2 linked regions of the Thiosocius teredinicola genome follow. The protein of the gene in region 1 interacts with the protein of each later gene in a pairwise test. Links are inferred from orthologs where the notes say so. Each region holds a gene or a part of one and is shown in the gene's direction. Other genes may lie near its edges.

Region 1 (7,821 bases):
CTGCTGCTGGGCACGCCCACGCTCAGCCTGATCGGCGCGATCGGCGCCGCGCTGACGCTCGGCCTGCGCTCCGGCGGCGTATTGCTCGCGCTGCTCGTGCTGCCGTTGTACATCCCGGTGCTGATCTTCGGCGCGGGTGCCGTCGAGGCGACCGTGTCGGGGCTGGGCGGTCAGGCCCATCTGTCGATGCTGGGCGCAATCCTGGTCGCCAGCCTGGTACTGGCGCCATTGGCGGTTACCGCGGCATTGCGCGTTGCCGAAGACTAAGCCAGGGCGCATGGCGATCGAACTATCGGGTTTTGCGCCTGTCTTGTGTGTCCGGTAGGCTCTGGGCCGCGTCTGCCATCAAGCAGGCCGATTCGGCACTCAATCCCTGTCAGATCAAGGACTGAGCACGAAATTCGGGCAAAATAGACGGCCCCGGTAGTACCCGGTCGGTGACCTAGCGCACTGACCGTCAGCCGGGAGCAGATAAAGATTTCGAGGCATCATGTCTTCCCGACTCATCAACTGGTTCAAATTTTCGTCACCGACGACCTTCTACCCGCTCGCCGGCAAGATCTCCTGGGTCGCCGCGATCATTGCCATCGCGCTGATCGGCTACGGGCTCTACATGAGCTTCTTCGTCGCCCCGACCGACTACAAGCAGGGCGAGGGTTACCGCATCATCTTCGTGCATGTACCGGCATCGTGGATGTCGATGTTCATCTACGTGATCATGGCCGGCTGGGCCGCGCTGGGCCTGGTGTTCAACACCCGCCTGTCGATGATGATGGCGCAGGCCCTCGCGCCGACCGGCGCGATGTTCGCGTTTCTCTCGCTGTGGACCGGCTCGTTCTGGGGCAAACCCATGTGGGGCACCTGGTGGGTGTGGGACGCGCGCATCACGTCGGAACTTATCCTGCTGTTTTTGTATCTTGGTTACATGGCGTTGCGTTCGGCGATCGACGATCCGCGGCGCGCCGACCGGGCGAGCGGAATTCTGCTGCTGGTCGGCGTGGTCAATGTGCCGATCATCTATTTCTCGGTGAAATGGTGGAACACGCTGCACCAGGGCTCGACCATCAAGCTGAATGAAGAAAGCACGATGGACGACACGATGCTGACCGCAATGCTGATCATGACACTGGGCTTCTGGGCCTATTCCATCGCCGTCGCCATGGCGCGCGTGCGCACCGTTATTCTCGAGCGCGAACGGTCGTCGACCTGGGTGCGTGAACTGGTCAACGAGGGTCGCTGAGATGATGGAATACCTGGACATGGGCAAACACGCCCTGTACGTGTGGGGCTCGTTCGGCGTCACCGCGCTGTTGATGATCGCCGAACCGTTGCTGCTGCGCGGCCGTTCGAGGCAGATCAGAAAGCGCATCGCCCGCATGGCACGATTGGATAAAGAGGTAAATCAATGAAAGCCAGACACAAGCGGTTCGCTATCGTCATCGCCGGGCTCGCCGCCCTGGGTGTTGCCACTGTGCTCGTGCTGTCGGCATTGAATGACAACATGTCGTACTTCTTCTCACCGACCCAGGTGGCCGCCGGCGAAGTGCCGCCGGATCACGTGTTTCGATTGGGCGGTCTGGTCGAAGCAGGCAGCGTCCAACGCGAGGAAGGCGACCTGACGGTGAACTTCGTCGTCACCGACACCGCCAAACGCGTCGCCGTCGCCTACAGCGGCATCCTGCCGGACCTGTTCGCCGAAGGTCAGGGTGTGATCGCACAGGGCAAGATGGGACCGGACAACGTCTTCATCGCCGAGGAAGTGCTCGCCAAGCACGACGAGACCTACATGCCGCCTGAAGTCGCCGCCGCCGTCGAGGCCGCCGGCAAGATGGATCAGCGCCACCCCGGAGGCCAGGTACAGTGATCCCCGAACTCGGTCAGATCGCGCTGCTCATAGCGCTCGCACTGTCAGTCATCCAAGCCGTTTTCCCGCTGATCGGCGCCCAAACCGGCACCACCAGCTGGATGATGGTCGCGATCCCCGCGGCGCGCCTGCAGCTGTTGTTCGTGGCGGCCGCCTTCGGCCTGCTGACCTACAGTTTTCTGACCCACGATTTCAGCGTGGCCTATGTCGCGCAGAACTCGAATACACAATTGCCCACGCAATACCTGTTTTCCGCCGTGTGGGGCGGTCATGAGGGCTCGTTGCTGTTGTGGGCGCTGACCCTGTCGCTGTGGACCGGCGCAGTCACCGTATTCTCTCGCAGTATTCCGCTGGTGATGATCGCGCGCGTGTTGGGCGTGCTCGGCCTGGTCGCGGTCGGTTTTCTGCTGTTCATGCTGATGACGTCGAACCCGTTCGATCGACTGGCCGTGCCGCCGCCGGACGGTCGCGACCTCAACCCGCTGCTGCAGGACTTCGGCCTGATCATCCATCCGCCGATGCTGTACATGGGCTATGTCGGATTCGCCGTTCCGTTTGCATTCGCCATCGCCGCGATGCTCGGCGGCCGCCTGGATGCCGCTTGGGCACGCTGGTCACGTCCGTGGACGAATCTGGCCTGGCTGTGCCTGACGCTCGGCATCACCCTGGGCAGCTGGTGGGCCTACTACGAGCTGGGCTGGGGCGGCTGGTGGTTCTGGGATCCGGTCGAGAACGCCTCGTTCATGCCGTGGCTGGTCGGCACCGCGCTGATGCACTCACTGGCGGTGACCGAGAAACGCGGCGCGTTCAAGGCCTGGACCGTGCTGCTCGCGATCTTCGCCTTCTCGCTCAGCCTGCTCGGTACCTTCCTGGTGCGCTCGGGCGTACTGACCTCGGTGCACGCGTTCGCCTCCGACCCGGAACGCGGCGTGTTCATCCTGGCGTTCCTGGTGGCGGTCGTCGGTTCATCGCTGCTGCTGTACGCGATTCGGGCGAACGACATCAAGAGTTCGGTCAGCTTCGAGCTGCTGTCACGCGAGACCGGCCTACTGGTCAACAACGTATTGCTGGTGGTCGCGGCGGCGAGCATTCTGCTCGGCACGCTGTACCCGCTGTTGGTCGACGCCCTGCAGCTCGGCAAGATCTCGGTCGGACCGCCCTACTTCAACAGCGTATTCATTCCCCTGACGGCACCGTTGGCGGCGCTTGTCGGGGTCGGTGCCTTGGCGCGCTGGAAGCGCGACAGCTTCAATCATCTCTGGCCGAAACTGCGGATCCCGCTGGTTGTCGCGCTGGCGGTCGGCATCGCCTACCCCTTCGTGTTCACGCCGTCGTTCAGTATCGCCGCTGCGGCCGGTATGGTTTTGGCGATCTGGGTGACCGCATCGACGATCGTAGCCATCCGCGATCGCCTGGGTCCACATAAGAACCTGCGCCACATCCCGCGCGGCTTCTGGGGCATGGTGCTCGGTCATATCGGCCTGGCCGTTTTCATCGTTGGTGTCACGCTGACATCGCTGTACTCGACCGAGAAAGATATCCGCCTGACCCCCGGCGAAAGCTACGAGATGGGCGGCCACGTATTCGAATTCCACGGCGTCGAGGTCACCAAGGGCCCGAACTACACCGCCTATCGCGGCGACCTCACCGCAAGCAAAGACGGTGAACTGGTTGCCCGCATGCACCCCGAAAAACGTATCTACCTGGTGCAGACCATGCCGATGACCGAGGCCGCCATCGACCCCGGCCTTACCCGCGACCTGTTCGTCGCACTGGGTGAAGATCTCGGCAAGGGTGCCTGGAGCCTGCGCATCTACCACAAGCCGTTCGTCCGCTGGCTGTGGCTGGGCGGCCTGATCATGGCGATCGGCGGCGGGCTGGCGGCTACCGACCGACGCTACCGCGCGCTGGCCAAGCGAGCGCGTGCAGCGGACGGTGCGGCGGCCGGGGCCACCGCATGAATCGAGCTGTTATCCCGCTGGTCATCTTTCTCGGTCTCGGTGGCCTGTTCTGGTACGTGTTGGAGCAGATGAACGAGGGTGAATACAACCCGCGCGAGGTGCCCACCCAGTTCATCGGCCGCACGGCGCCCACGTTCGAGCTGCCCGACCTGTATGCCCCGGAAGGGAAGGTCCGCTCGGCCGACATGGCCGGCAAGGTGTGGCTGCTCAACGTCTGGGGTACCTGGTGCCCGGAATGCTGGAAAGAACACAACTACCTGCTGCACCTGGCGAAGAACGAGCAGGTGCCGATCATCGGCATCAACTGGCGCGACGATGCCGAAGAGGCCAAGGCCATGCTGGCGCGCCTGGGCAATCCCTTCTTGAAGGTCGGTTTCGACCCGCACAGTGACGCGGTCATCGATTGGGGCGTCTACGGCGCACCCGAGACCTTCCTGATTGACGCCAATGGTGTGGTCCGGGCGAAGCATGCCGGTGCCATGCGGCCGGATATCTGGGAAAGCGAATTCAAACCCCTGTTCAACCCGTCGGAGGCCGGATCGTGAAGCGTTTGCTGGCCGGCCTGCTTGGTCTGACACTGGCGTTCGCCGCGCATGCGCGGGTCGAGGTGCATAACTTCGACAGCCCCGAGCAAGAGGCACGCTACAACAAGTTGATCGCGGAGCTGCGCTGCCTGGTCTGTCAGAACCAAAACCTCGCCGACTCCAACGCCGAGTTGGCGGTCGACCTGCGCCGCAAGACTTACGAGATGGTCAAACAAGACCACAGCGAGAAAGAGATTGCGGATTTCATGGTCGATCGTTACGGCGAGTTCGTGCTGTACCGACCGCCACTGAACCGCAATACCCTGCTGCTGTGGGCCGGCCCCTTTCTGATCCTGCTGATCGGCCTGGTGCTGTTGATTCGCACCATCCAGAAGCGCCGTGCCCAGCAGGCCGTCGCGGTAAACGCCGACGCACTCAAGACCGCCGCGACATTGCTTGACGACGATAACGACAAGAGAGCCCCATGACCCTGTTTTGGATTATCTCCGCCGCCATGATCCTGGCGGCCTTGGCTGTCCTTGCGCGTACACTGTTGCGCAAACACCAGGCTGGCAGCGACAGCACGGAGCGCTTCAACGTTGAGATCGCGCGCGAGCACCTGGCCGAACTGATCAAACAGAAAGACGCGGGTGAACTGTCGGACGAAGAGTTCGCCCAAGCCAAGCACGACCTCGAACTGGCGCTGGCCGAAGACCTGGAGAACACGCAGCTCAATCCGTCGGCCGACCAGCAAGCTACAGGAGGCACGACCGCGCTGGCCATCGCAGCGGTGCTGATTCCGCTGGTTGCCGTGCCGCTGTATTTCAAGATCGGTTCACCGCAACTGATCGACCAGGCGCCGGTCGCGCAAACCGCCGGAGGTCATGGCGGCGAGCAGAACATGCCGCCGATCGACGAGTTGGTCACCAAGCTGCGCGAGCGCATGGAGGCCCAGCCGGACGATCCGCAAGGCTGGTTCCTGCTCGGTCGCACCTACATGCGCCTGCAGAACTACGCGGATGCGGTGATGGCGTTCGAACGTGTCGTGGAGCTACTGCCTGAGGAGAGCGCCGGCCTGTTGTCGCTGGCCGATGCCCTGACCATGCAGAACGGCCGGCAGGTAACGCCGCGCGCCAAGGAGCTGCTGGAAAAGGCCCTGCAACTCGACCCGCAGAGCATCACGGCACTCTGGCTGCTGGGCAACGCAGCGGCTTCCGAGGGCGACAACGCGAAGGCGCTCGACTATTGGCAACGCGCCTACCCGCTGCTTGCCGATGAGCCGTCGATGCAGGCCGAACTCCGGCAGATCATCGCCGAGGCGGGCGGCGAAGTCCCCGCCTCGCCGGCCGCGCTACCGCCGATCATGGCGCAGGCGCCGGCCGCCGCTCCACAAGCCGCGCAAACGGAAGACGTGGGTGGCGCCAAGGTGAAGGTTGCGGTCGCATTGGCACCGGCCTTACTCGAGAAGGCCGCACCGGGCGACACCGTGTTCATTCTGGCGCGCGCGGAAAAAGGTCCGCCGATGCCACTGGCGGTGGCACGTCATCAGGTTGCTGAGTTGCCGCTGGAGGTGACGCTGACCGACGCCATGGCGATGATGCCGGCCATGAAGCTGTCGTCATTCGAGCGCGTGAAGATCTCCGCGCGTATCTCGAAAAGCGGGCAGGCAGGGACGCAGCCGGGCGATTTGGCGGCAGCCGACGTGGCCGTCGACAGCGCAAATCCGCCCGACGTCGTTGAACTGCTGATCGATCAGGTCGTTCAGTAACGGTTGCATGCTCGATCAGTTTTCGGGTTCGAAGAAATGGCGCTCTGTCCTTACTCCATGTAGGTCAGCGCTTCTTCGCCCGGGTTCGGCAGACCGGCGATCTGCCACAACTGGCGGCAGTTACCGAAGGCCTTCTTCACCGCGTCACGGTTGACACCCAACTTGCGGCACATGTTGCGCATCGGCGGCAAGGCGCCGAGGCGGAAATACTTGTCGCGAATGTAATCAATGATCATCCACTGTGTGGTGCCCAACTGGCCCAGACCGTTACGGTCGGCCAATTGCTGCGCGATGGCGCGGTTCCACGACTTACGCTCGATCAAAAAACCGTATTCGTCGAGCGGAAGTGACGCGACCCCGGCCCCGAGCCCCTGGGTCGTTACTGCTACTGACATCTCTCTTCTCCTGGTTTCCGGCTTGATGGTTTAACGAAAAATGGTGCGACCAGCGCCGGAAATGCTGCGCCGCACCAAACTTCAACTCAAGCATAGCCCGTTTTTTTGATGTGGCTATTTAATTTGCCTATTCGGTTCATTGACGGCCACACTAGATGGATAGTCGTCCGATTAACGATGAGCTTGAGGTGAGTTACTCTTCACCGGTGAAATCGATGCATAAGCTGTGCCCCGAGCGACAAAATTCGATGACATGGCCCGTGACTCCCGGCCCCGTCGCCCAGCTCCGCGCCCCTTCCCCAGACTCGGCTCGCCATTGATATGCGTGGCGAGCGGATACGCGTGCGGGGTTTGGTACAAGGTGTCGGGTTTCGACCAACCGTTTGGCGGGTGGCGAACGCGCTTGGCCTGCGCGGCAACGTCATCAACGACGGCGAAGGGGTGTTGGTCAACGCCTGGGGACCGAACGGCTCGCTAGACGCCTTCTGCGACGCGCTGCACAGCGAACGTCCGCCGCTGGCGCGGATCGATTCGATCGAACGCATCGCAATCGACGATACGGCGCCGGAAGAAGACGGCTTTAGCATCCAGGCGAGCGAGGCAACAGCGGCACGTACCGGCATCGTGGCGGACGCGGCGACCTGCGAGGCCTGTCGCCAAGAGCTGTTCGCCCCCGACGATCGCCGCTACCGTTATGCATTCACCAATTGCACGCATTGCGGGCCGCGCCTATCAATCGTCAAGGGCATCCCCTACGACCGCGCCAACACCAGCATGTCGGTATTCACGCAGTGCCCTGCCTGCCAGGCCGAGTACGACGACCCGGCCGATCGCCGCTTTCATGCACAACCAAATGCCTGCCCGGAATGCGGTCCGCAGGTGTGGTTGGAAGATGCCAAACACCGCCTGATCGCCGACAGCACCACCTTTCAGGACGCAATAGCCGCGGCTGCCGCGCGTCTCGCCGCCGGCCAGATCGTCGCAGTCAAGGGTATCGGTGGATTTCATCTGGCGTGCGACGCGAGCCAGGCGGAGGCAGTCGACGAGTTACGCAAACGCAAGCGCCGCGATGCCAAACCGTTCGCGCTGATGGTCGCCTCGGTCGAACAGGCAGCGCGTTTCGTCGCGTTGGACGATACCGAAAAAGCCCTGCTATCGAGCACGGCCGCACCAATAGTGCTCGCCGAACGCCGCGCAGATGCACCTGAACTGCCGCACGCGTTGGCCCCCGACCAGACACAACTCGGTTTCATGCTGCCCTACAGTCCGCTGCACCAGCTGCTATTGGCCGACTGGCAGGCGTTCAAAC
Region 2 (7,912 bases), 160 kb from region 1 along the record:
GATGTTGGATATCTTCTTGTCGTGCAGCAGTACGTAGGGCTCTTCGAGCTCGGCGGTCATGTTCTGCTGGTTGTTGACGAAGTACGGCGACAGGTAGCCGCGATCGAACTGCATGCCTTCGACGACGTCCAGTTCGTTTTCGAAGCCCGAACCTTCTTCAACGGTGATAACGCCTTCTTTACCGACTTTCTCCATCGCCTCGGCGATGATGTCGCCGATGTTGGTGTCAGAGTTGGCCGAGATGGTGCCGACCTGCGAGATCGCCTTGGTGTCGGCGCACGGCTTCGACATACCGGCGAGGTAATCGACCGCAGCGATGACCGCCTTGTCCATGCCGCGCTTCAGATCCATTGGGTTCATGCCGGCAGCAACGGCCTTCAGGCCTTCGCGCACCATGGCCTGGGCCAGCACGGTTGCGGTGGTGGTACCGTCGCCGGCGACGTCAGAGGTCTGCGACGAAACTTCTTTGACCATCTGTGCGCCCATGTTCTCGAACTTGTCCGACAGTTCGATCTCTTTGGCAACCGAGACACCGTCTTTGGTGATGGTCGGGGCGCCGAACGACTTCTCGAGCACCACGTTGCGGCCTTTCGGACCGAGGGTGACTTTTACGGCGTTGGCGAGGGTGTTGACACCCTTGAGCATGCGCTGACGGGCGTCGTCGGAAAACTTGACTTCTTTTGCACTCATTTCTCTATACCTGAAATCTGTCTGTTATTCGTAATCGTTGGCAACGCGGGGCTGGGATCAACCCTCGATGACACCCATGATGTCTTCTTCGCGCATGACCAGGACTTCTTCGCCGTTCACCTTGACCTCGGTACCCGAGTACTTGCCGAACAGCACGGTGTCGCCGACCTTGACGTCGAGCGGGCGCACCTGACCGCTTTCGAGGATCTTGCCGTTGCCGGCAGCAATGACTTCACCCTGAACCGGCTTCTCGGTTGCTGAACCGGGCAGCACGATGCCCCCAGGGCTGGTGGTTTCTTCTTCCTTGCGACGGACGACCACACGGTCATGCAGGGGACGAATGTTCATGTCTCGAAATCTCCTTAGCGATTAGAGAAGCAGTTGATATGTAAAGGAATTTCGCGCGGTACTTATTAGCACTCGCTGTCGATGAGTGCCAATAATAGGGGCGAACTTTGCTAAGTCAAGGGCGGGCCGAAAGATTTTTCGGCGTCGCGATTTTTGGCACTCGCACTCGCAAAGTGCTGATAACTAAACATTTTCCGAAAAATGCCGTAGAAATATGCATCAGGTTGTTTTGTCGGAGCGGAAGAATCATGTCCGAACACGATGACGGCCGTGTGATTCAAACGGCACACTTGAGCGAGTATTTTCACCACGCCGTGCAATCGGCAGCCGGGCGGCGCCACCTCAATGCCGATTCGGCGACACTGCACTACCTGGCCTCCCTGCTATGTCAGTACGCACGCAGCGAACAGGTGTTCGATTACGACGACCAGCGCACCCAGCTACGCCCCCTGGCACTGCTGTACGGTGAGGCCCTGGAGGCACCGAGCAATGGCGCGCGCCGCCTGTGGCTGCAACGCCTGGGCGATCTTGCCCTGTTCGTCGGCGGCATGTTCGCAGGGCAACTCAGCCGCCGCTTTCGGGACCTCGACTATTGCGTGGCCATGGGCGGCAACGCCTACAGCTACCTGGAGCAAACCGCCACCCGTCCCGGCGAACAAGCCCAAGCCATCGTGTTCGGCGAATTGGCGGATCAGTTCGGCCGCTTCGTCGATGTCGTCGCCATCGTCACCGGCCGGCCGCCATCAGCACACCTCGACGCCTGACCCGTTACAGGCTCATTCGTCGCGCCGGTACTCGCCCTCGATGATCCGATCGGCCTGGGTCTCGGGCGTGGTCCGTGCGCCGGGTTGTGCCGCGGGGCGCAGCGTGCCGCGCGACTTCAGCCAATGCACGATCAACCAGCGCCGCAGCGGGGTGATCAGCAATAGGAAACCGATCGCATCGGTGACGAAGCCGGGCAGCAGCAACGCCAGGCCGGTGAGCAGCAACAGTACGCCTTCGAGCAACTCGATCGCCGGCACTTCCTTGTTCGCCATCTGTGACTGCGCGCGGAACAGCACCGAGAAACCCTGCATGCGCACCAGCCATCCGCCGAGGGCGGCGGTGAAGATCGACAGCAGAATGGTCGGCAGGGCGCCGATCACACTGCCTACCTCGATCAGCAGGTACAGCTCAACGAGCGGCGCGCCGACGAAGATCAATAAAAAAACGACTGCTGGATTAATCATTTAGCTGGCCTGATCGGTTGCTGCAGTGGACCCGCCCGCCGACGCTTGTCGACTCAACCAGCCCAGAATCTGTATGTGAATTTCAATCCAAAGGATTTGCGATTGTGCCGCCAATCCGGCATAAAGTTGCGCCCGTTGAGACATGGGGGCCGTTTGGCCGGTCTTCAAGGTTGGTCGGTCATCGAATCCGCACCGAGGACAGCATGACAGAACTGCAACTGGTCATCACAACGATGCCGGATCAGGCCTCAGCCGAATCGCTGGCCGAGGTACTGGTCGGGCAGCAAATCGCCGCCTGCGTGAATATCAGCGCGCCGCTTACGTCTATCTATAGATGGGCAGGAAAAATCGAACGCGGCAGTGAGGTCATGCTGACGATCAAATCGAGCAAGGATCGTTACACGGCGCTGGAGCGGGCGATCGCCGACAACCACCCCTATGAACTTCCGGAGATCATCGCAGTCCCCATCACCGGAGGTCTCCCTGATTATCTGGCTTGGATCGAAACATGTACAAAAAACTAATTGCCTGGGTCTTGGCGATCGTCGCGACACTGCCGGTCGCGCACGCCGAGGACGAATTCCTCAAGCCCGACCAGGCGTTCGTGATCTCGGCCGAGGCGACCGACAACATGACGGTCCGCGTCAACTGGCAGATCGCAGAGGGCTATTACCTCTATCAGAGCAAGTTTCGCTTCCTCACCGAGAATGCCGATATCGAATTCGGTGATCCCAAGCTGCCGCCGGCAAAACCGAAGAACGATCCGGTCTTCGGCGAGGTGCAGATCTATCGCAACGATGTGACCATCGAGGTGCCGCTCGGCGCCATTCCGCCGAACACCGAGATGCTGACGCTCAAGGCTCGCTCACAGGGTTGCGCCGATGCCGGCATCTGTTATCCGCCGCACACACAGACGGTGCTCGTCGCACTCGACCAGGGCGTCGATGGCCCGCCGCCGGTCGACCCTGGCGCTGTCGACAACTTCGAACCGGCCGGCAGCGTCCCGCCCGAGATGCAGGAGACGGCCGTACCGGCGATTGCCGAAGCCGATCCGCTGCAAGAACTCGAGGCGCTAGGCGACGACCTCGGGCTGGGTGCGAACGAAGACGACATCCTGCCCGCCGAGAAGGCGTTCCGCGCCGATGCAAGCAGCACCGACGGCAGTCGACTTCGGGTGCAATGGGCAATCGCTGACGGCACCTACCTCTACCAGGACAAGGTCAAGGTGGTTCTGGAGGGCGACGGCGTCGCCCTGGGCGAGTTCGCCCTGCCGACACCCGATATCAAGAAAGACTCGATCAAACCGGACGGCACGATTGGCGATGTCGCCGTCTACCACAACCAGATCGACCTCGACATTCCGCTGGTGCGCACCAACACCGATGCCACCAGCATCAAAGTCACCGCCAGCTACCAGGGCTGTGCCGACCGCGGCATCTGCTACCCGCCGCAGAAGCAGGTCTTCGAGTTCGACCTACCGGCCGGCGAAGGCGCGACGACGGTCGCGGCCGCCGCGCCCGGCGATGCAGGCACGGACCAAACCGGCGAGAGTCAGCCGGCACCGCAGATCCAATCCGAACAGGACCAGATCGCCAGTCTGCTGGAAGGCGGCGACTTCCTGGTGATCGTCGCGACCTTCTTCGGCATCGGCGTGCTGTTGTCGCTGACGCCGTGCGTGTTCCCGATGATCCCGATCCTGTCCGGCATCATCGCCGGTCACGGCAAGAACATAACGACCCGCAAGGCGTTCACCCTGTCGCTGATCTACGTGCTGGCGATGGCGGTGACCTATACCATCGCCGGCATCCTGGTCGGCGTTTTCAGCGTCAATCTGTCGACCACGCTGCAGCAGCCTGCCTGGCTGATTGCATTCGCCCTGATCTTCGTCGCCCTCGCGCTGTCGATGTTCGGCTTCTACGAACTGCAGTTGCCGTCGAGTATCCAGAGCCGACTCACCGAGATCAGTAACCGCCAGAAAGGCGGCAGTTATACCGGCGTCGCGGTCATGGGCCTGTTGTCGGCGCTGATCGTCGGCCCGTGCCTCGCCCCGCCGTTGGCCGGTGCACTGATCTTCATCAGCCAGACCGGCGACGGCGTACTCGGCGGCACGGCCTTGTTCGCCATGGGTATCGGCATGGGCATACCGCTGCTGCTGATCGGCGCCTCGGCCGGCAAGCTGCTGCCACGCGCCGGCGCCTGGATGGATGCGGTCAAGGCGGTGTTCGGCGTGCTGATGCTGGGCGTCGCGCTGACGATGCTCGAACGCCTCGCGCCGACCTATATCTCAGAGATGATCATCCTCTTGGCCTGGGGCCTGCTGCTGATCGGCTCGGGCATCTACATGGGCGCGATCGAGCCGCTGCATGCCGAGGCTGGTGGTTGGCGCAAACTATGGAAAGGTGTGGGCCTGGCCGCGGTAATCTATGGCGCAACCTTCCTGATCGGCGCCGCACTGGGCAGCAAGGACACCGTGCAACCGCTGCGCGGCGTGTTCGCCGGCGGCGCGATAGCCGGTCAGGCCGAGCATGCCACCTTCAAACAGATCAAGAGCAACGCTGATCTCGACCGTGAACTGGCCGCGGCCAAGGCACAAGGCAAACCGGTCATGCTCGATTTCTACGCCGACTGGTGCACCTACTGCAAACAGATGGAACGCGAGACCTTCCCCGACGCGAAGGTACAGCAAGGCATGTCGCAGATGGTGTTGCTGCAGGCCGACGTGACTCGTCAGGATGACGCCGACAAGGCACTACAGGAACGCATCGGCATTCCTGCACCGCCGGCAATGATATTCTGGGGACCCGATGGCAATGAGCGTAGGCACTTGCGTCTGCTCGGATTCAAAGGCCCGCAGGGATTTGCCGAGCACGTGGCACAAGCGATATCACCGTGAAAATCAACAAGCTGTTCGTCCTCACTGTCGTCTGTACGCTGATCGGCGCCGGGGTCGGATTCGCCTGGCGAAGCTACGAGCAACAGAAGACGGCAGACGCCGCAAAACTGATCGAGAAAGAGGTGGTGGTCGTCGACTCGCTGCCCGATGCCAGCTACCCGGACCTGCACAACAGCAAACGCAGCCTGTCCGACTATGCCGGCAAACTCGTCGTCGTGAACTTCTGGGCGACCTGGTGCCTGCCGTGTCGCGAAGAGACGCCACTGTTCGTCGAGTTGCAGCAAGAGTTCGGCGAACAGGTGCAGTTCATCGGCATCGCGATCGACGAGGTCGAACCCACGCGCGAGTTCGCCAACGAATTCGGCGTCAACTACCCGATCCTGATCGGCGGCATCGAGGCCACCGTCCTGTCGCGCAGGCTCGGCAACCGCTCCGGCGGCCTGCCGTTCACCGTGGTCGCCGCGCCCGACGGCACGATTGTGATGCGTCACACCGGCGGCCTGAAGCGCGAAAACCTCGAACCCGTGCTGCTGCAACACCGCGGCCGCGGCTGATCGCGGATAAAGGGCGCACAAAGGAAGCCCAGCCCTAGACAAAACCCTCAACTTGGTCGACAATTGCGGGCAAATTACAGCCTTTTCGGCACAAATCCCTGCAAGAGCAACGCTTTGGTCACACAAACGCGCTTGAGGAATCGACGTTAACATGGCGCACATTCTTGTCCTGAACGGGCCAAACCTGAACCTGCTGGGTTCGCGCGAGCCTGCGGTTTATGGACAAGACACCCTCGCCGACATCGAAGCACGCCTCGTCGAGCTGGCGACTGGCCATCAGCTCAGCTTCTTTCAGAGCAACGCCGAATACGCAATTATCGACAGAATCCACGCTGCGGGCACCGAAGGGGTGAACTTCATCCTGATCAACCCCGCCGCCCTGACCCACACCAGCATCGCCCTGCGCGATGCCCTGCTGGGGGTCGCCATCCCGTTCATCGAAGTGCACCTGTCAAACGTATTCGCCCGCGAATCGTTTCGCCACCAGTCCTATCTGTCCGACGTCGCCGTCGGCGTGATCAGCGGACTGGGCGCACAGGGTTACGAACTTGCACTCGCCGCCGCCCTGAGCCGGCTGGCCGATTGAACGGTTCGAGAAACTCCGCGAATTGAGAAAACATCCTGATGGATATCCGTAAAGTCAAAAAACTGATCGAATTGCTCGAAGAGTCCGACGTCGCCGAAATCGAGATACACGAAGGCGAAGAGTCGGTACGCATCAGCCGCGCCAGCACCATCGCCCCGGCGATGATGGCGGCCACGCCCCAGGTTATGGCGGCAGCACCAGTAGCGGCAGAATCGGCAGCCGCCGCCAAGCCGGAGGCACCGGCCGAGCCACAGGGCCACGTGATCCGTTCGCCGATGGTCGGCACCTTCTACCGCGCACCCTCGCCAGGCGCCAAACCCTTCGTGACCGAAGGCCAGTCGGTCGCGCCGGGCGAAACGCTGTGCATCATCGAAGCGATGAAGATCCTGAATCAGATCGAATCGGACAAGGCCGGCAAAGTCATCGAGGTGCTCGTCGAAAACGGCCAGCCGGTGGAGTACAACGAACCACTCTTCGTGATTGGTTGATCGCATGTTTGAAAAAATCGTTATCGCCAACCGCGGCGAGATCGCGCTGCGCATTCTGCGCGCGTGTCGGGAACTGGGCGTGCGCACCGTCGCCGTTCACTCTGAAGCCGACCGAGATCTGAAACACGTACGCCTCGCCGACGAATCGGTGTGCATCGGTCCGGCCGCATCTGCAGCCAGCTACCTCAACGTGCCGGCCCTGATCAGCGCCGCCGAGGTGTGCGATGCCCAGGCCATTCACCCAGGCTATGGCTTCCTGTCGGAGAACGCCGATTTCGCTGAGCGGGTCGAGCAATCCGGCTTCGTGTTCATCGGCCCCAAACCCGAAACGATCCGCCTGATGGGTGACAAGATCACCGCGATCGAGGCCATGAAGGAAGCCGGCGTACCCACGGTACCCGGATCGGACGGGCCGCTCGACGACAACGACGAACGCACCCTGCACCTGGCGCGCGACATCGGCTATCCGGTGATCGTCAAAGCCGCCGGTGGCGGCGGCGGGCGCGGCATGCGGGTGGTGCATTCAGAGGCCTCGCTGCTCAGCGCGATCTCGCTGACCAAGGCCGAGGCGGGCGCTGCGTTCGGCAACGAAACGGTCTATATGGAGAAGTATCTGGAGAACCCGCGCCACGTGGAATTCCAGGTGTTGGCCGACATGCACGGCAACGCCATTCACCTGGGCGAGCGCGATTGTTCGATGCAGCGCCGTCACCAGAAGGTGGTCGAGGAGGCCCCGGGGCCGGGCATCAGCGATGAGCTGCGCCAGCGCATGGGCGGGCGTTGCGCCGAAGCCTGCCGCCAGATCGGTTACCGCGGCGCGGGCACCTTCGAGTTTCTGTATGAGAACGGTGAGTTCTACTTCATCGAAATGAACACCCGCGTGCAGGTCGAGCACCCGGTCACCGAGATGATCACCGGCGTCGACATCGTCAAGGAACAACTGCTGATCGCCAGCGGCGAGCCGCTGAGCTACACACAGGACGACATCAAGTTCCGCGGTCACGCCGTGGAATGCCGCATCAACGCGGAAGACCCGAAGAACTTCATGCCGAGCCCGGGCGACATCACCCAACTGCATATCCCCGGTGGACCCGGCGTGCGCGTCGACACGCACATCTACAACG

Evidence for each region.
Region 2: the proteins of B1781_RS02605 (region 1) and dsbD interact in binary tests that used the Escherichia coli proteins (3 or more experiments, as listed by UniProt). The link is inferred for Thiosocius teredinicola from one-to-one orthologs.

Annotation. Positions count from the first base shown.
Region 1 is NZ_CP019936.1:548,745-556,565, reverse strand. What follows is about bases 2,597-5,595. They hold B1781_RS02605 (DsbE family thiol:disulfide interchange protein), read left to right. Parts: upstream 2,597-3,821; coding sequence 3,822-4,370; downstream 4,371-5,595. Other genes in these bases: ccmI (c-type cytochrome biogenesis protein CcmI), read left to right, coding at 4,834-5,595; B1781_RS02600 (cytochrome c-type biogenesis protein), read left to right, coding at 4,367-4,837; B1781_RS02610 (heme lyase CcmF/NrfE family subunit), read left to right, coding at 2,597-3,825. In the rest of the region: heme exporter protein CcmB, read left to right, coding at 1-267; B1781_RS02625 (heme ABC transporter permease), read left to right, coding at 491-1,240; heme exporter protein CcmD, read left to right, coding at 1,242-1,409; cytochrome c maturation protein CcmE, read left to right, coding at 1,406-1,864; more of B1781_RS02610, read left to right, coding at 1,861-2,596; more of ccmI, read left to right, coding at 5,596-6,117; B1781_RS02590 (TusE/DsrC/DsvC family sulfur relay protein), read right to left, coding at 6,168-6,512; carbamoyltransferase HypF, read left to right, coding at 6,834-7,821. UniProt on the Escherichia coli protein: Involved in disulfide bond formation. Catalyzes a late, reductive step in the assembly of periplasmic c-type cytochromes, probably the reduction of disulfide bonds of the apocytochrome c to allow covalent linkage with the heme.
Region 2 is NZ_CP019936.1:391,685-399,596, reverse strand. The notes cover bases 2,378-5,467. They hold dsbD (protein-disulfide reductase DsbD), read left to right. Parts: upstream 2,378-2,775; coding sequence 2,776-5,160; downstream 5,161-5,467. Other genes in these bases: B1781_RS01850 (TlpA family protein disulfide reductase), read left to right, coding at 5,157-5,467; cutA (divalent-cation tolerance protein CutA), read left to right, coding at 2,471-2,791. Also shown: groL (chaperonin GroEL), read right to left, coding at 1-690; B1781_RS01875 (co-chaperone GroES), read right to left, coding at 748-1,038; B1781_RS01870 (hypothetical protein), read left to right, coding at 1,287-1,802; B1781_RS01865 (FxsA family protein), read right to left, coding at 1,815-2,267; more of B1781_RS01850, read left to right, coding at 5,468-5,714; aroQ (type II 3-dehydroquinate dehydratase), read left to right, coding at 5,866-6,300; accB (acetyl-CoA carboxylase biotin carboxyl carrier protein), read left to right, coding at 6,339-6,788; accC (acetyl-CoA carboxylase biotin carboxylase subunit), read left to right, coding at 6,793-7,912. UniProt on the Escherichia coli protein: Required to facilitate the formation of correct disulfide bonds in some periplasmic proteins and for the assembly of the periplasmic c-type cytochromes.